One region of the Luteimonas sp. 100069 genome, then DNA from elsewhere that is predicted to be linked to it. Evidence: predicted binding sites of a transcription regulator. Region 1 holds the regulator's gene; each other region holds the start of a gene.
What was found. The regulator FliA, encoded in region 1, starts transcription of late flagellar genes. The targets are predictions, from matches to a motif close to TAAAGTTTNNCNNNCNNNGGCCGATAA.

Region 1 (6,502 bases):
GAGCCTCGATGTTGCGCGGGTTCTCGCCCTGCGCGATCGCGATGAGTCCTTCGATTGCCAGCTCGCGCTCGCCGCTGCGGCGACCGATCACGCTCTTGAGCTTGGCCGCCATCGGCAGGAAGAACATGTTGGCCGAGGCGATGCCATAGATCGTGGCGGTGAACGCGGCGGCGATGCCGTGGCCGAGCTTGCTGGGGTCGGCCAGATTCTTCATCACCGCAATCAGGCCCAGCACCGCGCCGACGATGCCCAGCGTGGGCGCATAGATGCCCATGCCTTCGAACACCTTGGCCGCGGCGAGATCATGGTGTTCCTCGCCCTGCAGTTCGATCTCCAGCATGTGCCGGATCGCTTCGGGCTCGACGCCATCGACAAGCATCTGAAGGCCCTTCTTGAGGAAGGGATCGGTCTGCGCCGCGACATGGCTTTCCAGGCCCAGCAGACCCTGCTTGCGCGAGACGTTGCTCCACTCGATCAGCTGCGCGATCAGTGCCGCACGATCGGAAACCGGTGGCCTGACCACCCAGCCGGCGATTTTGAAGGCATGTTTGAGGGTGCTGCCGGGCGTGTGCAGCATGATCGCGGCGACAGTGCCGACCATGACGATCACGAAGGCGGCGGGCGACCAGAGCGCGCCCAGCCCCGCACCCTTGAGCACACTGCCGCCGATGATCGCAATCAGGGCAAGTACGAGTCCGGCGACGCTGAAGAGGTCCATGGAATAGGTATCGGCGGAGACAGGCGAGACTTGAATGGAGGCGCCGACGGGCGGCGCCGGCTTCAGCGCAGGCGCAGCGCGTCGACGTCGAGAATCAGCGCCAGCCGCCCGTCACCGATCAGCGTGGCGCCGGCATAACCGGGCAGTCCGCGCAGCGCCCTGGGCAGCGGCTTGATCACCACCTCCTCGCGCCCACGCACTTCGTCGACGACCAGGCCGAAGCGGCTGTCGCCGCGTTGCAGGACGACGATCGTCAGCAGCGCCGCGTCCTCCACGGGCCGGCCCAGCCAGTGGCGCAGGTCCAGCAGCGAGAGCGTGTGCGAGCGGCGGTCGAGCGCGGCGCGCCCGTCGAACCAGTTCACCGTGCGCGACGGCGCGTGCAACACTTCCTGCACGCGCGCCAGCGGCAGCGCGTAGGCGTCGCCCGCGGCATGCACCAGCAGCGTCGGCAGGATCGCCAGGGTCAGCGGCACGCGCAGCGAAAAGCGGCTGCCGCGACCGAGTTCGGAGGTCACCTGGATCTGTCCGCCGAGTTCGCGGATGCGCGATTGCACCACGTCCATGCCGACGCCGCGGCCGGAAATGTCGCTGACTTCGTCGCGGGTGGAAAAACCGGCCATGAAGATCAGGTTGAGGCACTCCTCGGCGCTGAGCCGGGCGGCCGATTCGGCGTCGATCAGCCCCTTGTCGCGCGCCTTGGAGCGCAGACGCTCGGGATCGATTCCGGCGCCGTCGTCCTGGATCTCGATGCCGACATAGTCGCCCTGCTGCTGCGCGCTCAGGCGAACGTGCCCGAGTCGCGGCTTGCCGGTGGCTTCGCGCAACGCCGGCATCTCGATGCCGTGGTCGATGGCGTTGCGCACCAGATGGATCAGCGGATCGGCCAGTGCCTCGACGAGGTTGCGGTCGAGTTCGGTTTCGGCGCCGACGAGCTCCAGCTCCACCTCCTTGTCGAGCGCGCGGGCGACGTCGCGGGCGAGCTTGGGAAAGCGCGAGAACACCTTGCCGACAGGCTGCATGCGCGTACGCATGACCGCCCCCTGCAGGCGGGCGGTGGCGTTGTCGAGCGTGGTCACCGCGCGGTCGAGATCCTCGTCGCGCAGGCGCGCGCGCAGGGTCTTGAGCCGGTTGCGTGCCAGCACCAGCTCGCCGACCAGATCGACGATCACGTCCAGGCGCCTGGTGTCCACACGCACGGTCTGCTCGCGCTCGGCGGCAGGCGATGCGGCCCCGGTCGCGCCCGCCGCCGACGAGGGCGAAGCGCGTCGCGGCGGTGGCGCGGCCACGGCAGCTGCGGCGGCAGGGGCAGCAGGCGCGCCGGCGGGCCGCGTCGCTCCCGGAGGCGCGCCGCCATGCAGCTGGTCGAGCAGCGCTTCGAACTCGTCATCGCCGATCGTCCCGGCAGGCGCCGTTGGACGCCCTGGCCCGGTGCCCGACGTCGTGGCGCCTGGGGCGGCGTTGCCGTGAAGCTGGTCGAGCAGCGCCTCGAATTCGTCGTCGCCGATCGGTTCCGCGGCGCCGGCGGGGGGCGCCTGCAGTCCCGGCGCACTGGCGCCGTGCAACTGGTCGAGCAGCGCCTCGAACTCGTCGTCGGAGATCATCGCGGCCCCGGGCGCGGCGACTCCCGGGGCAGGCGGCGCGGCGCGCGTTGGCGTGGCCACCGGCGCGTCGTAGGGCGCAAAGCCGGCGATCAGCGCATCCGGCGCGCTCGGCACCGTGTCCTCATGTTCGATGGCATCGACCATCGCCTGCAGCCAGTCGAGCGACTGCTGCGCGGCGTCGAAATGACGCGGCAGCAGCGCGGCCTGGCCGGCGCGCACCATGCCCAGGGTTTCCTCCGCGGCATGGCACAGCTGCACCAGCGGCGCCGCGCCGAGGAAGCCGGCGCCGCCCTTGAGCGTGTGGAACGCCCTGAACACCGCATTGAGGCGCTCGCGATCGTCGGGCGTCTGCTCCAGGCCTACCAGCTGGCCGCCGAGATCGTCCAGCAGTTCGCGTGCCTCGAGCACGAAGTCGGCGACGATGTCGGGGGCCTGCACGGCTCAGAGTCCCAGGTTCGACAGCAGGTCGTCGGCATCGCTCTGACCGACGGTGTTGCGGTCCAGGCCGGAAACGGCCGGGCCGTTGCCACGCGCGTCGTCGTCGCGGGGCGGCAGGCCCAGTGCACCGAATCCCTCGTGCACGCCGCGCACGATGCCGGCCACGCGACGGATGATCTGGCCGCCGAGATCCTGGTGGCTCTGCGCCAGCGCCATCTCTCGCAGGTTCTCGCGCAGCGATTCGATCGTGCCGGTCTGGGTGTCGTCGAGCGGGCCTTCCTTGAGTCGGGCTACCAGGGCGCGGCTGTCGTCGATGAGATCGAGCGTGCGATGGGTCGCCTGCTCGGTCATCTCGACCACGTGGTCGAGACGCGCGCAGGCGTCGTCGAGCCCAGGGCCGGCTTCGCCGGGCGCGGCCGGCAGGGTGTCGAGGGCCTGCGACAGCTCGCGCGCCAGCCGGCCCAGGCCGGTGACCAGCGTGCGTGCGCGGGCGTTCGCCAGCGCATTGACGTGCTCGCGCCAGCCGGCTTCGTCGTCACGCTCGAGCGCCTCGAGCGCGTCGTGCAGCAGACTTGCGAGGCGGGCGCGCTCGATGTCGGTGGTGCTCATGCAGCGGTGCCCAGGCGCTCGAAGATCTTGCCGAGCTTCTCTTCCAGCGTCTGCGCGGTGAACGGCTTGATGATGTAGCCGTTCACGCCGGTCTGCGCCGCTTCGATGATCTGCTCGCGCTTGGCCTCGGCGGTCACCATCAGTACCGGCAGGGTGCGGAACCTGGCGTCGGCGCGGATCTCGCGCAGCAGTTCGATGCCGGTCATGCCGGGCATGTTCCAGTCGGTGATCACCAGCTCCACCGCGTCCTGACGCAGCACGGCCATCGCACTGTTGCCGTCCTCCGCCTCGACGGTGTTGTTGAAGCCCAGATCGGACAGCAGGTTCTTGACGATCCGGCGCATCGTCGAGAAATCGTCGACGACCAGGATGCGGATGTTCTTGTTCAAAACGGACTCCAGTGTGAGCGTGACATCAGTCGTCGGCACCGTATCCGGTGTCGGCGAGTTGGAAGGCGGTGAGACGGCCACGCAGCCGCAGCATCGCCTGGCCATGGATCTGGCAGACGCGCGACTCGCTGACGCCGAGGACGGCGCCGATCTCTTTCAGGTTGAGTTCCTGCTCGTAGTACAGCGACAGCACCAGCTGCTCGCGTTCGGGCAGGTGTCCGATCGCGGTCATCAGCTCGCGGCCGAACTCGTCGCGCACCAGATTCTCCTGGGGCGTGGGACCGCCGCCGCGATTCGCGGGCTCGACCTCGCCGTGGTCCTCGATGTGCGAGTCCAGGCTCAGGACCTGGCCGCGGGCCGCATCCTCGAGCAGGCGCTGGTAGTCGTCGAGCGGCATTTCGAGCTTGGCCGCGACGTCCTGCGCACTCGCCGGTCGGCCGGTGCTCTGCTCGATCTGGCGGATCGCCGAAGCGGCTTCGCGGGCCCGCCGGTGTACCGAACGCGGTACCCAGTCGCCGCGGCGGATCTCGTCGATCATCGAGCCGCGGATGCGGATCGAGGCATAGGTCTCGAAGGACGCGCCCTGTTCGGCGTCGTAGCTGCGCGAGGCTTCCAGCAGGCCGATCATGCCGGCCTGCACGAGGTCGTCGATCTCCACGCTGGCCGGCAGTCGCGCGGCGAGATGGTGGGCGATGCGGCGCACCAGTTCGGCGTGCTGGACAAGCGGATCGACCTCTGCGGCCACGCTGCGTTGCACCGCCTGGTAGTGCTGGCGCGCGGCGAGGCTCATGCGACAGCCCCCTGGCGCAGCATGCGCTCGACGAAGAACTCGACATGGCCGCGCGGCGCGGTGGGTGCCTGCCAGCGCGAGATGCGCTGGGCGATCTCCATCAGTGCCCGCGCCGACGGACTGCCCGGGTAGGCGGCGACCACGGCTTGCTGGCGCTGCACGGCCATGCGCAGCCAGTCGCACTGCGGAACCGCGCCGAGATAGTTCAGCGACACGTCGCCGATGAAGCGCTCGCAGACGCGCGAGAGCTTGTCATGCAGGTTGCGCCCCTCCTGCGGACTACGGACCATGTTGGCGACGACCTGCACGCGATCCACGCCGCGCTCGCGCGCCAGCACCTTGATCAATGCGTACGCATCGGTGATCGAGGCGGGCTCGTCGCAGACGACGACCAGGGCGTCCTGCGCGGCCTGGCAGAAGGTGAGCACCGAATCGGTGATGCCGGCGGCGGTATCGACCACCAACAGGTCGAGATCGCGCTGCAGGTCGTTGAAGACATTGACCAGGCCGGCGTGTTCGGCCGGGCGCAGCTCGGCCATGTGGCGTCGGCCGGACGCGGCCGGTACGACCAGTACCCCGTTCGGGCCTTCAAGGATGATCTCGTCGAGTTCGCAGCGACCCGCGACCAGGTCGGCCAGCGTGTGCTTTGGCGAAAGCCCGAGCAGCACGTCGACGTTGGCCAGGCCCAGATCGGCGTCCAGCAGCAGGGTGCGCTGGCCCATGCCCGACAGCGCCACGGCCAGATTCGCCGACACGTTGGTCTTGCCCACGCCGCCCTTGCCGCCGGTGACGGCGAGGGTGCGGACGGGCTGGAAGGGCGGGGACGACATCGGCAGCAGCTCAGGCGACGGCATGGGTGTGTTCCGGGGCAATCGGCTTATCGGCATCTCGGCGCAGATCTTCAAGGCGGAGGACCAGATGGGCCGCGTTGGCCCGGTGCAGGTCGTCGGGAATGCGCTGGCCGTCGGTCACCCAGGTCAGCGGCAACTGGTGATCGACGGCAACCGACAGGGCACTGCCGAGGCGACCGGTCTCGTCGAGCTTGGTGAGCACCACGCCCTGCGGGCGCACGCTGTCGAAGCGGCGCACCACCTCGTCGAGGTCGGCGAAATGGGTATTGGCGGGCAGCACCAGCAGGGTGCGCACGTTGCGCGCGGCGCGCAGCCAGTTGAGCTGGCCGGCCAGGGCGCGGTCGCGCTGGCTCAGGCCCGCGGTGTCGACCAGCACCAGCCGGTAGTCCTGCAGTTTCTGCAGCAGCGTGACCAGCCCGGTCTCGCTGTCGGCTTCGTGCACGGCGATGCCGAGCTGGCGGCCGTAGCTGTGCAGCTGCTCGCGGCCACCGATGCGCGAGGTGTCGGTGGTCACCAGGGCGATGTCGCGCGGCTGGTGCTGGGCGGCGTAGAGCGCCGCGAGCTTGGCGATGGTCGTGGTCTTGCCCGCACCGGTGGGGCCGACCAGGGCGATCACGCCCGCTTCGGTCAGCGGATCCACCGGGCAGATCGGCAGGCGCTTGGACAGCAGCGCCAGCATCAGCCCACGTACGCGCGCGGCCGGTGTATCGGCCGGGATCTGCAGGACGGTGTCGCGGGTGATGCCGGCGTCGAAGCCGTAATCGTCCATCAGTTCCATTGCCTGGGCGCGCGCCGGCGAACCGCGCAGCCGCTCGTCGGTGAGCCGCGCCATTTCGCGCTCGATCATCATGCGCATCTGCGCCAGCTCATCGCGCATCCGCGCCAGTTCCCCGTCGCTGGACGGCGCCGGCAGGGGTGCAACCGCCGTCAGCGCTGCACGTGCGGGGGCTGGCGACGGAATCCTGTCGTCTTCGTCCGCCGGTGCATGAACGGGCGGTGGTGGTGGCGTCGGCAGGCGCGGCGCGAGCGCATGTGCCGGTGTCCCGTCGCGATGGCCGGCGGCCAGCAGCTCGGCGAAGGTCGGGCCGTCGAGGTCGAAGCGGGCC
Region 2 (6,502 bases), on a different contig from region 1:
GCCGGGTCGGTTGCCTTGGGGATGTCGCGATCGAGCTTCGTCAGCGCGTCCTCATGGCTGCGGATCATGTGGTCCACCCACGCCTTGGCGTAGGCATCATCGGCCAGCTCATCGAGGCGACGCACGTCCTCGTCGAATTTCTCGCGCATCCGATGCAGGTCGGAATCGTTGTCGGTGGCGGCATCCGCCGTACCCGTGGCACCGGTCGAACCAGTGGACGTCATTCCCAGGGCGCGACGCGAACTGCTTGTCTTCCCGTCTGTGCTGCCACCCAACAGCCGCTCGGTGGCCTCGAGATCGCGGGTGTGGTCCGCAAGCAGGGTTTCCGCATAACTGCGCACGGCTTCTTTCATGTTCTTCTTGTTCAAAGCATGCTTCGCGGCCGCGATCTCATGGCGGTCGATCTCAGCCACCTCCCGGAGGGCCTTGCGATCGGACTCCGACAGCGTGCCGTGCGCGGCAGCGGTGGCATCGTGTGTCGCATCCGCCGTCGTGCTGGCGCCAGTCGTTGCGGTGCCTGCGTCCGCGGCGGTGTTCGCAGCGGTGTTCGACGTATCGGTGGGTGGAGCGGTGGCACCACTGCCGGCGGTGGTGCTTCCGGCGGCGGAGGTGCCGGTACCGGCGGTGCTGTCGGCAGACCGATCGTTCTTTTTGTCATCACATGCGGAGAGGACCAACGCGAGAGCTGCAGCAAGCAGGGTCGGTGCGATATTCATGGGGGATTCCCGGGCCGGAAGGGGGGTATAGCGAAGGTAGTCCGGCAAATGCTATGGCACGGTGAATACCCGGACCCGGTAGAAACTCCTGGATACCAGCGTGGCCGTTCCGGGGCCCGGACAACCGGTGTGCCTGCCAGGCTGCGCCGCCAATCGCCTCCCTTCCGAGCACTAGCGCGCACGCGCCCTGTGCCGCCCTGCAGAATGATGGTCCGGCAGGGCGGGCCAACACAGCGGACGGACCGACCAGGCGGTCGGCACATTCACGATCGCGACTGCCCAGGTGTCGGGCGCGGGGGCGTGCGCGCGCCGGTGACAGCGTCGCGCAACTGGTCCAGCGCCAGCTTTGCCTGATCCAGCGCGTCGCCGTAGGAGACGACCATCTGGTCATCCGCGGCGGAGCCACCCGGCGGTGCGACACGCGGCAACCGTGCCGCGGCCTGGACCACACGTCGGCTGTTGGCGGCCGGCCCGCCGTGGCCGAATTCGGCTGCGAGCTCGAGGAGATAGGCACGAATGGCCTCGCCGACCGCCCGCAGTCCGGCCGCGACGTGGCTGTCCCCATCGCGGAGTGCACGGCGCCACACCCTGTGCAGGCCGGATACCGCAATGCGCAGGTGGCGCAGCGCATGATTGACCCTGTCCGGATCGACCGCTCCGCCGTGCTCCCGGCCGAACCGCTCGGCCTCGGCCTGTTGACCGAACGCGTCCAGGCGGGCGAACGCCTCGTCGAGCTTGCCGTCGAGCGCGGCGTTGGCGCCGTCGCGGGGGGCGACGATCACCTGGCCCAGCAACACCAGCACCTCCGCCACCTCGCTGCGCAGCAGCGTCTCGGCGCGGCGCGGAAACACCAGCAGCTGCACGCCGATCCCGATCAGACAACCGATCAGGATCTCCAGCACCCGGTGCCCGGCGGAAACGACCACGTCGGCGTGGCTGGGCGCGGCGACCAGCATGATCGCCGCGGTCATCGGCGCGATGCGCAGGCTCGGGTAGCGCACCGCGAAGATCGCGAGCCAGCCGGTGGAGATCACCAGCGCGACAAGCGTGCCCCACTCGCCCGAGGGCGTGACCATCGCCAGCAGGAAGCCGATCGCCGCACCCGCAAACGTCCCCACCAGGCGGACGCGGACGGCCTGCACTGTCGCGCCCATGGTTTCCTGGGTGATCAGCACCGCGCTGATCACCGCCCAGTAGCCCTGCGGCAACGAGAACGCCTCGGCGAACAGGAAGGACACCGCGGCCGCCACGGCGGTACGCACGCCCTGCTTCCAGGCCCGGTCGTCCCTGAGCACGTCCACGATCGCCATGCCGTTCTCCTGAGCGCAATCGACGGGCAACGCATTACGCGGGGCACGGCCCGGTGGACACCCAGCGCCGCCAGCCACGAACGCCGTTGGCGCAGCAGCCGATGGAGGCAGCGCTGCATCAAGCGCAAGAGGGTGACGGCGCGGCCTGAGCTGTCGGGCCATTGCTCCGGCCCGGGCAACGGTCGGAAGTTCAGCCCGACACCGGTACGGCCGTGTGAAGCCGCCCCACGCCGTGTCGCAAGCATTGGCCGCGCGGCGTCGCAGCGCGGGCGAGCATCCACCGCGGCGCGCGGCCAGTCCTGGACAACGTCAGGAACGATCGCAGAGACGCGCGCGTGACAAGCGACATTCGGGCCGGCGATCGCGGACAAGCTCAGGCTGGGGCGAGCAGGACAGACCGGAATGGCTGGAAACGGAGCTCCGCCTGCCCCCGGCGCACAGGACGGATCCGCCTTACCCGGCGTCAGCCATCCGCACCTGGTCGCGACCACCGTGCTTGGCGGCGTACAGGGCGGCATCTGCCTTGGCAACCGCACGCGAAAACACGCCACCGGCCGGCCACGGCGCCCCGCCGATGCTGATCGTGACCCGCAGGCAGGTGGCACCGAACGCGAACGGCGTGCCGCCCACCGCCTCGCGCAAGCGCTCCGCAGTTGCACCGGCCTCGTCCAGATCCGCCGGGTCCAGCAACACCAGGAACTCCTCACCCCCCCAGCGGGACAGCGGCGTGCCCGCCGGCAGCGCGCCGCTCAGGCGGCCGGAGACCGCTCGCAGCACCTGATCGCCGCGCTCGTGGCCGTGGGTGTCATTGATGCGCTTGAAGTGGTCGACGTCCAGCAGCACCACCACCGGCTGACGCCCGCGTTCGAGCACATCCGCCTGCCACTTCCCTGTGCACTCGTTGAGCGCTCGACGGGTCAACAGACCGCTGAGCTCGTCCGTACTGGCTTGCCGGCGCAGGCGGCGGTCCAGGCGCGCGTTGGCCAGGTTGAGCACATGTGCGCCCACCAGCAGCGGCAGCAGTGCATAGCTCACGCCGTACGCGGCCAGCAGCGGTGGCTCGACATAGAGCAGGTGACGGTGCTCGGGTCCATCGTGCTGGAGGGTTGCATACAAGGCGAAGACCCAGGTTCCGGCGTAGAACAACAGGGTGGCCGCCATCGCGGTCTCCGCCGCATTGCGCGGCGCCAGCAGCGCCCGCCGCACCGCCCAGGTGAGGCCCAGCGACAGGGCCAGGCCCACGAGGTGGAATGCGAGCGCGAAACTGCGCGATCCTGCGGACCAGGCGACCAGCAACAGCAGGCACAGCGCAGCGATCTCGGAGAGTCGCCGGGGCCGGGGGATCGGCGGCACGCCCACCAGTTGGCGCAGTGCGCGATAGATCACCAGCGTCGCCACCACCGCCGACAACGCAAGTGTGAGGGTGGGCCATCGCGCAGTGCGCTCGACGAGGCCGCTGAGCACCATGCCCGCGCCAAGCACCGCGAATCCCAGCGCGCAGCGCAGCAGCACGTCGCGATGCAGACGGTCCCCCTGGACCGCGATCAGCATCATCAGGGCAGCAGCCCAGGCACCGAAGCCGCCGATCACATACGCGAAGAGGATGTCGATGGAGTCCATGGCCCGTAGCCTCCTGGCGCACGCGGCAGACGCGGCATCGGAAGCTTGTATCGGCCGGCGCCGGGCGGACTTGAACGCCTGCGAGGTCGGGCCGGGACGCCCCGACCCGCGCCAGGTCTACCGGGGCGCGTCGCATGCGCTCGCGGAACCTTCCCCCTATGCCTACCCGGGCATGGATAAGATACGCGCCGATGTTGGCCGGCCCGGCCTTCGCCATTGCACGAGAGCAGGATGAAACTGGTTTTCCCCGATGGCGAGCACGACCCGGTCCCGCTGAGCGCAGGGCTCCACCGCATCGGCGCGGCACCCGGCGGCGCGGTCGTGCTGAGCGCGGACGGCATCGCCGCTCTCCACTGCGAGATCCATGTCACGGTAACCGGCGCGAACGTGCAGGTGCCGCACGGCGGCGGCCCGGTGTCGGTCAACGGCAGGCCGGTTTCCGACCTCATGGCGCTGCGCGACGGGGACCAGATCGACATCGGTCCGGTGGCCGCGACGTTCGTCCTCAAGGAATCCGTGCGTGATCCCATCGCAGCGGCCGATACCCGCGAGCACAAAGAGGACGTCGGCGCCACCCGCGTGCGCGCGGCACTGCCCCGGTTCGTACTGCGCGGCGTATCAGGCGCGCTGTCCGACAAGGTCTTCCCGGTCACGGGGCCGGTGGTCATCGGCCGTTCGCCGGAGTGCGACATCACGGTGCCTGCCGAAGAGATCTCCCGACGCCACGCCATGGTGAAACCGGCCGGTGATGGCCTGTCGATCGAAGACCTCGGCTCGTCCAACGGCACCTACATCAATTCCAGACGCGTACAGCAGGGATTTCTGGGCCCGGGCGACGAACTCCGCCTGGACGCCGTACGCTTCGTCCTGGTGGCACCGGGCGTAGAAATCCCGAGGCAGACCGCGCCCGGGGCCGCGCCCAGCGAACCTGTGCCGCGGCTGCACGCCGCCACGCCGGTCCGCAGATGGGTGCCCATCATGCTCACTGCCGCGGCGGTGGTGGCGATCGCTGCGCTCGCGCTGGGCTGAGTCGTTCACGGAGCACTCCCTGCCGGGGAGCGGCACGTTCTCGCCCTCCCCCATCCTCCGGTGTGCGCGAAAGGACTCGGCGGCTCCTCCCCGGGGACGCCCTTGTGAGTTGCAAATGCCTGCTCCGCGGCCGCGAGTGCCGGCCCGCCAACGCTTGGCCGGATCCGGGACAGAACCACGTGCCGCGAATGCGGTCGTGACGTTGCGCCAGCAGAGTTCCAGCAGGACAGCGATTGCATGCCTCGGGTGAAGACGCGCCTCGCAGGATTCCCGGGCGCCGGCAAAAGGCGCCGGTGCCGCAGCCGCCTCCGTCTTCAGGGTGTCGGCATCATGCCGGGGGAGGCGCCCGGCTCACAGACAGAACGCCCGGCCGATCCGCCGTCAATCGCGCCTGAGACTGCGCGCGGCTTCCGCCGCCGACTGGAGAGCGCGGAGGTAGTCCGTGCGTGCCGCGGGGGCCTGGCTGGCCACGCTTTCCAGGCCATCGATATAAGCCCTCATCAACGCCGAAGCATTGAACTGGTCGGCCATTTCGGCCATCGAAGTGGTGACGGCGTCGCGCAGGTGCCAATCCACCTTGACGCCTTTCTGCGCTTCATTGGCAAGGTCTACGACGCGCAGCAGATGCGGCGTCACGAGGCCGACAACGGTGGCTCTCATTCGTTCCATCCTGGATTCAAAACATGGAAGGCTAACAGGGCCCGAGGCGTCTTTCGCGGATGCGAAGCAGGCGCACGCGCCTGTTCCGCCAGCCGCGGGTCACGGCACCTGCGCGGTTATCGGTTCTGCAGCCGCGCCTTCAGATCGGCGAACGGATTGGACGTGGCCGCGGCCGGGGCGTCCTCTGCATCCAGGGCACTGACGCCGGTATGGTCGAGCTGTCGGGAGTGCTCGTTGTCGTGGCAGTACACGCACAACAGCTCCCAGTTGCTGCCGTCGGCCGGGTTGTCGTCATGGTTGTGATTTCGATGGTGCACGGTCAGCTCGCGCACGTTGGCGCGGGTGAACTCGCGCGCGCAGCGGCCACAGACCCATGGGTACATTTTCAGCGCGCGCTCGCGGTATCCGCTGGCGCGCTGCTCGGCGCTGCGCCTGGCCTCGGCAACGATACGGTCGAGCCTGGCGTGATCGGGGGTCGTCATGGGCGGATTCTAGCCGGTGGGGAGGTCGCAAGAGACCGCGGCATCAACAACGCCCATCCAAGGGCGCGAAGAGGCCCGCACGCAGGCCAGGGACGGGCGCGGGTGGCGCAGACGGTGGCTCAGACGGGTGGCGCCGCTGTCGTGTCCGACGCGGGCGCCGGTTCGAGGATCGCACTGCCATAGGCGCCGCGCAGGCCCGGAGTCTTGATCCAGTCTGCGATCATGCGGAAGTAGCCATCGGGGTTGCGCAGCATGATGCGGTCGTCGCCATCCTGCTCGTACTCGTAGATGCCGTGGTCGGTGCCCGGAAAAACCGCCAGGTCCAGCGGACGCCCGCCCGCCTGCAGGGCGCGCAGCCGCCGTAGCGTCTCCACGTTCGGCGCTTGCCGGTCGTCGCCTGCGATCACCCACAGCTGCGGGACCACCAACGCCTGCAGCACCGGCATCGGCTCGTAGTCCCAGCTTGTGCCCACGTCCTGGCGCGCGGCAATGCGCCGCACCAGCCACCGCGGCGTCCACGCCGGGATGCGCATGAGCTGGCCAGTGAACTCGCCCTGCATCGCGTCGAACCAGGGCTCGCGGCCATGCCGTTCGTGGACAGCCTGGAGTTCGTCGAAGCCGCGGGTGAACCCCGATGCCATCAGCAGCGCGGTTGCATCCGTCGCCTCGCGCGCCTTGGCCAGAA
Region 3 (6,502 bases), on a different contig from region 1:
TCGACGTGCTCCTGGTTCGCGTGGCTGATCGAGTCTTCGGGCGCGATATGGCCGTCAACGTGGGTCCGTCGCGGGGACTGCGCGACGCGACTGGCCAGCTGGGCTCGCACCGCGGCGGGCACCACTTCGCGGATGCCTGGATCAGGGCCTCAGGCCGTCCTCGAAAAGGAAGGTGCAAGGTCACGACAGATCACGAATCGAGCCGATGCGACTGCTCGAGCATGCCTGGGCCGGAGCGGAGTCAAGCCGCAGGCTCAGCACCGCCGCCTGGTTTGGCCTCGCTGGCTTTGCCATCGGCACTGGCGCGGGTCATGGCGCATTGGACGGCATTTATTCGAATGCGCGTGTTCGACTCTGCGCAGCAGTTCTGACTGGCCGCTTTTACCGCGAGAGAATGGCCAGCCAACTCCATTCGAACCGGCCCTGCCCGCCTTCGCTGATTATGTCGGTTTCTGGATATCATCGCCGTCGGTACCGTTCGCGTTACGGACGGCTGGGTTCAATTGTCGGGGCGTGGATTGGAGGAGCAGATGATGGACAAGTCACGGGCAGAGGCGATCGCTCAAGCCATCCTCGAGCCGGACCTGAAAGTCCAGGCGGAACTCCGCCACAAACGTGCGGTGGAGGCGCAGCGCCTGAGCGAGGGACGCAAGCGTGCCTCGGTCGCCCTGGTCGCAATGCCGCTCGGAGCTGGCATTGCCCACTTCACCGGCCATCACTTCTCCAGCGGCGCCTTGTACGGTGCCGCGATCGGGGCAGCCCTGGGCGGGCTCGTTTCCGCGTGGCGCCGGCGCCGCAACGCGTCCTGACAGTCCATGCAGGCCGACGCCGTTGCGTCGGGCAAAGTGCCAGCAGGTAGCGGCTGCCATGGAGTTCACGCAAGCGCCCGCGGCTTCGGACACTCGGTCTTACAGGGAGAAACCATGCGCACCGTCATCCCTTCCATGAGCAGGGGCCGGCGTCGCTCCGGCGCTCCGCACTTCCACTGGGGCCAGGGTGTTGCCGCCGCACTGCTGGCACTCCTTGCCCAGGCCGGCTTTGCACAGGACACGGCACGCGGCGGCCCGCTCTACGACGAGCTGGAACGCATGGACAGCGCGCGCTTTGAAGCCGCCTTTGTTACGTGCGACGCGGATGATTTCGCCGCGGTATTCACCGAGGACGCGGAGTTCTATCACGATCGTACCGGCGCAGCTTTTGGTGACGAGGTTCGAAGCTTGAAGTCCTGCCCGCGTGACGACGGGGTCACCAGGACGCTGGTTCCCGGAAGCCTCGAGGTCTACCCGATGCAGGGCTACGGCGCGATACAGACCGGTCGGCACAGTTTCGCAAGGGCCGGAGAGCCCGGCGCCGAAATCGCGCAGTTCGTGCATCTGTGGAAACGCGAGGGCGACAGCTGGAAGCTGGCGAGGGTGTTGAGCTTCGATCACCGCCCCACGCCTCCAACGGAGTAGCGGTTGGTGAGGGCCTGTGTGCGGTGAAGCCTCAGGCCTCATTCAATCGGGCGCGGCATCGCGACGCAGCTTGATCAGGGCGTCTCTCAGGCCGCCGCCAGTGCACTTGGGCCAGTAGTGCAACGCAGGTACCCGATGATGCTCGGGAGCCATCTGCCCAGGGCTTGCCGCGCTCACTGCTGCAGACACGTCGTGCCCGAGTCCTGGGCACGGCCGAGCACGTGGCTGCGCCGAGGTGGGGGTGCGGCAACGCCTGGTCCTGGCCTCAAGTCCGCTCCCGACCGGCCGACAACGCAGATGGCGACCGTCCTGCCGCAAAGGCGGCCCGGCATGCGTGCCCCGCATGCGCCCATCACTGCACGTCCTTCCTGGCCGGCCATGCTGCGTACGATCCGCTCCGATCAGCTTCGTCCGGGAATGTACGTCCAGCGCCTGTCGGGCTCTTGGCTGGATCACCCGTTCTGGCGCAGCTCGTTTCTGGCCGACGCGGAAGCAGTGAGCCGGATCCGCGACAGCGGGGTGCCGGAGCTGGTCATCGACGTGAGCCTGGGGCTTGCCCCCGAGGCGGACGCCCACCTTCCTGCCGAAGCTGCACCTGCACCTGCACCTGCACCTGCACCGCAGCCGCAGCCCGAGCCGGCCCAGGCTGCGCAGCCGCCTTCCGCGCCGGCCGCCCCCCGGAAGGGTGTAGCGAACTTCGAGAACGAGGTCCGGAATGCCCGGCAGCTGCTGGCGTCGGGCCGGGCGCTGGTCGAGGCGATGTTCTCCGAGGCCCGCCTGGGCCGCGCCATCGATCCTGACGCGGCCGATCCACTGGTCGATGCGGTCTGCGATTCGGTGCTGCGAAACCCGCATGCACTGGTCAGTGTGGCGCGGCTGAAGACCGCGGACGACTACACCTACCTGCATTCGATGGCCGTGGCCGGGCTGATGACGGCCCTGGCCCGGCGGCTGGGCCTGCCGGAGGACGCGGTGCACGCCGCAGCGAAGGGCGGCCTGCTGCACGACATGGGCAAGGCGGTCGCGCCGCTGCACGTACTCAACAAGCCGGGCAGCCTGACCGAGGACGAATACAGCACCATGCGCCGGCACCCCGAGGATGGCCATCGGCTGCTGCTGGAGAGCGGCGTCGACGACGCGGCGGCGCTCGACATCGCCCTGCACCATCACGAGAAGATGGACGGCACCGGCTATCCGCACCGGCTGCCCGGAGAACGCATCTCGCAGATGGCCAGGATGGCGGCGGTCTGCGATGTCTACGACGCGATCACCTCCGACCGGCCCTACAAGCGCGGCTGGTGCCCGGCGGAATCGCTCAAGCGCATGGCATCGTGGACCGGGCATTTCGATCCGGCCATCTTCCAGGCCTTCGTCAAGAGCCTGGGCATCTATCCGGTGGGCACACTGGTGCGCCTGCAGTCGCAGCACCTGGCGGTGGTGATCGAACAGGTGCCCACCGCGCTGTTGAAGCCGCGGGTGCGGATCTTCCACTGCACGCGCCGGCAGGCGCGCGTGCTGATGCGGGATGTCGACCTGTCGCTCGCCGGCTGCGACGACCGCATCGTGCAGTCGGAGGCACCGGGCGACTGGGGCCTGCGGGACCTGGAGAAGCTCTGGTTGCCCTGACCCGCCGCCGGTCGCCGCTCATGCGGCCGGCGGCGTTTCGTCCTCGCGCACCTTGAACCACGCCGCATACAGGGCCGGCAGGAAGGTCAGCGTCAGCAGCGTGGCCACGGTCAGGCCGCCCATGATCGCCACCGCCATCGGCCCGAAGAAGACACTGCGCGAGAGCGGAATCATCGCCAGGATCGCCGCGGCGGCGGTCAGCACGATCGGGCGGAAACGGCGCACCGTGGCATCGATCACCGCGTCCCAGCGCGCGTGGCCGGCCGCGATGTCCTGTTCGATCTGGTCGACCAGGATGATCGAGTTGCGCATGATCATGCCGGCCAGGGCGATCGTGCCGAGCATCGCGACAAAGCCGAAGGGCACCCGGAACACCAGCAGGAACAGGGTGACGCCGATCATGCCGAGCGGCGCGGTCAACAGCACCAGCGCCGCGCGCGAGAAGCTGCGCAGCTGCACCATCAGCAGCGTCACCACCACCAGCAGGAACAGCGGAAGCCCGGCCTTGATCGAATCCTGGCCCTTGGCGGAATCCTCGACCGTGCCGCCGGTCTCGAGCCGGTAGCCCTCGGGCATCGACGCGCGGATGTCCTCGAGCGTCGGCAGGATCTGGGCGACCACCGTCGGCGGGGTGACCTCGTCGCGGATGTCGGCGCGCACGGTGATCGTCGGCAGTCGGTCGCGGTGCCAGATGATGCCGTCCTCGAACGTCGATTCCAGCCGCGCCACCTGGCCGAGCGGCACCGCCTGGCCGTTGGCCGTGGTAATCGCCAGGCTCTCGAGCATCTCCAGCCGGTCGCGCTCGTCATCCGTCCCGCGCAGGACGAGGCCGATCAACTCGCGGCCTTCGCGATAGGTCCCGATCGGAAGCCCCGACAGCGAGCTCGACAGGGACTGCGCCAGCTGCTGCGAACTCACGCCGAGCACGCGCGCACGTTCCTGGTCGATGACCAGGCGCACGATGCGGCTGGGCTCGTCCCAGTCGAGATTGACGTTGGCGACGTGCGGATTCGCGCGCACCTGTGCGGCGATCGCATCGGCGATGCCGCGCACGCGCTCCACATGTTCGCCGGACACCCGCAACTGCACCGGATACCCGACCGGCGGACCGGTTTCGAGCCGGGTCACGCGCAACTGCAGTTCGGGGAAGGCCGGTGCCACCTCATCGGTCAGCCAGGCGCGAATGCGCTCGCGCGCGTCGACGTCGGTCGTCGTGACGACGAACTGGGCGAAGTTCGCCTGCGGCAGCTGCTGGTCCAGCGGCAGATAGAAGCGCGGGGATCCGGTGCCGACATACGCCACGCGGCTGTCGATGCCCGGGCGGTTCTCGAGCATCGCATCCAGACGCGCCGCGGCCTGCTCGGTCGCCCGGAGCGAGCTGCCTTCGGCCAGCTCCATGTCGACCATCAGCTCCAGCCGCGTCGAGTCGGGGAAGAACTGCTGCGGCACGAAGCGGAACAACAGCAGCGACGCGACGAAGAGCGCCGCGGTCGCGCCGATCACCAGCCAGCGGTGGGTCAGCGACCAGTGCAGCCAGGTGCGGAAGCGGCGATAGAACGGCCGCTGGTAGGGATCATGCGCGTGCGAATGGGGCTCGGCCGGCGCCAGTGCGAATGCAAGCCGCGGCCAGCGAGCGGCCATGCGGCTGCGCATGTCGCGCCAGCGCGCGGGCAGCGAGCCGGGGCGCGGCGGCCGGGGCTTGGCAAGATCGGGCAGCATCTTCTCGCCGAGCAGCGGAATGAACAGCACCGCGGCGATCCACGACACCACCAGCGCGATCGTCACCACCTGGAACAGCGAACGCGTGTACTCGCCGGTGCTCGAGGCCGCGGTCGCGATCGGCAGGAAACCCGCCGCGGTGACCAGGGTTCCGGTCAGCATCGGAAACGCGGTGTGGGTCCAGGCATAACTTGCCGCCGCGAGGCGCGAATCCCCCTGCTCCATGCGGATGGCCATCATCTCCACCGCGATGATCGCGTCGTCGACCATCAATCCGAGCGCGAGCACCAGCGCGCCCAGCGAGATCTTGTGCAGGCCGATGCCGAACTGGTCCATCGCGATGAAGGTCATCGCAAGCACCAGCGGAATCGACACCGCGACCACCAGCCCGGTGCGGAAGCCCAGCGAGACGAAGCTCACCAGCAGCACGATGATCACCGCTTCGGCGAGCACCTTGACGAACTCGCCGACCGAATCGCGCACGGCGCGCGGCTGATCCGACACCTTGCGCAGCTCCATGCCGGCAGGCAGGGACTCCTGCAGGCGGGCGAATTCGGCCTCCAGCCGCTTGCCGAGCTTGAGGATGTCGCCGCCCTCGTGCATCGCCACCGCGATGCCGATGGCGTCCTCGCCCATGAAACGCATGCGCGGCGCGGCCGGATCATTGAAGCCGCGCTCGACAGTCGCGATGTCGCCCAGGCGCACCGTGCGATCGCCGGCACGGATCGGGAATTCGCGGATCGCCTCGACCGAGGCGAACGCGCCTTCCACACGCAACTGCACCCGCGCGCTGTCGGTCTCGAAGAAGCCGGCCGGCACCAGCGCGTTCTGTTCCGACAGCGCCTGCTGCACCGCCGCCATCGGAATGCCCAGTGTCGCCAGCCGGGTGTTGCTGATTTCGATGAAGACCTTCTCGTCCTGCAGGCCGATCAGTTCGACCTTGCCGACATCGTCGAGCAGCTGCAGCTCGCGCTGGATGCGGTCGGCGTAGTCCTTCTTGATCGCGTCGTCGAAGCCTTCGCCGGTCAGCGCGTAGATGTTGCCGAAGGTGTCGCCGAATTCGTCGTTGAAGAACGGACCAATGATGTCCTGGGGCAGCGACGGCCGCAGGTCGGAGACCTTCTTGCGTACCTGGTACCACAGGTCGGGGATCTCCCCCGAGCGCATCGAATCACGGGCGAAGAAGATCACCTGCGATTCGCCCGGCCGCGAGTACGAGCGCAGGAACTCGTAGTCGCCGGTTTCCATCAGCTTGGCTTCGATGCGATCGGTGACCTGGCGCGAGACTTGCTCGGCGGTCGCACCCGGCCACTGGGTCTGGATGACCATCGCCTTGAAGGTGAAAGGCGGGTCCTCGGACTGGCCGAGCCTGCCGTAGGACAGGATGCCGGCGATCGCCACCACCAGCATCACGTAGAGCACCAGCGTGCGGTTGCGCAGCGCCCATTCGGAAAGGTTGAAGCGGCTCATCACGGGCAGCGCCCGCCTGGAAGCGCCCCGGCGCGCGACGCCGCCGTTCCGCAGACGCCCTCACGCGCCGGCCCGTGCCCGCGCGACTGCCGCGCCCGATACAGGCCCGCGGCCGACCTCTCCGCCCGCAGCGGGCGGCCTGTCCGCCCCGCGCCGGATCCGCTTGCGATGAGGACCGCCATCATTCCGACGCCGCCGGCTTGGAGGCGTCCAGTCGATAAGGCCGGTTCTCG

Region 2: EGK76_RS14665 (GGDEF domain-containing protein) is a predicted target of FliA. The motif match lies at 3,694-3,720, and genes of this name have one in related genera.
Region 3: EGK76_RS15120 (HD-GYP domain-containing protein) is a predicted target of FliA. The motif match lies at 1,720-1,746, and genes of this name have one in related genera.

Annotation. Positions count from the first base shown of each region.
Region 1 is NZ_RPFN01000001.1:1,352,830-1,359,331, reverse strand. Features, by position in the region: gene EGK76_RS06035 (flagellar motor protein) at 1-718, opposite strand, end outside; gene EGK76_RS06030 (chemotaxis protein CheA) at 781-2,757, opposite strand; gene EGK76_RS06025 (protein phosphatase CheZ) at 2,761-3,366, opposite strand; gene cheY (chemotaxis response regulator CheY) at 3,363-3,755, opposite strand; gene EGK76_RS06015 (RNA polymerase sigma factor FliA) at 3,781-4,545, opposite strand; gene EGK76_RS06010 (P-loop NTPase) at 4,542-5,399, opposite strand; gene flhF (flagellar biosynthesis protein FlhF) at 5,386-6,502, opposite strand, start outside.
Region 2 is NZ_RPFN01000008.1:59,686-66,187, forward strand. Features, by position in the region: gene EGK76_RS14655 (DUF4142 domain-containing protein) at 1-716, opposite strand, end outside; gene EGK76_RS14660 (FUSC family protein) at 980-2,026, opposite strand; gene EGK76_RS14665 (GGDEF domain-containing protein) at 2,480-3,646, opposite strand; gene EGK76_RS14670 (FHA domain-containing protein) at 3,878-4,675, shown strand; gene EGK76_RS14675 (hypothetical protein) at 5,057-5,335, opposite strand; gene EGK76_RS14680 (YajD family HNH nuclease) at 5,452-5,817, opposite strand; gene EGK76_RS14685 (alpha/beta hydrolase) at 5,937-6,502, opposite strand, start outside.
Region 3 is NZ_RPFN01000010.1:48,629-55,130, reverse strand. Features, by position in the region: gene EGK76_RS15130 (hypothetical protein) at 534-809, shown strand; gene EGK76_RS15125 (nuclear transport factor 2 family protein) at 924-1,454, shown strand; gene EGK76_RS15120 (HD-GYP domain-containing protein) at 1,833-3,080, shown strand; gene EGK76_RS15115 (efflux RND transporter permease subunit) at 3,099-6,269, opposite strand; gene EGK76_RS15110 (efflux RND transporter periplasmic adaptor subunit) at 6,451-6,502, opposite strand, start outside.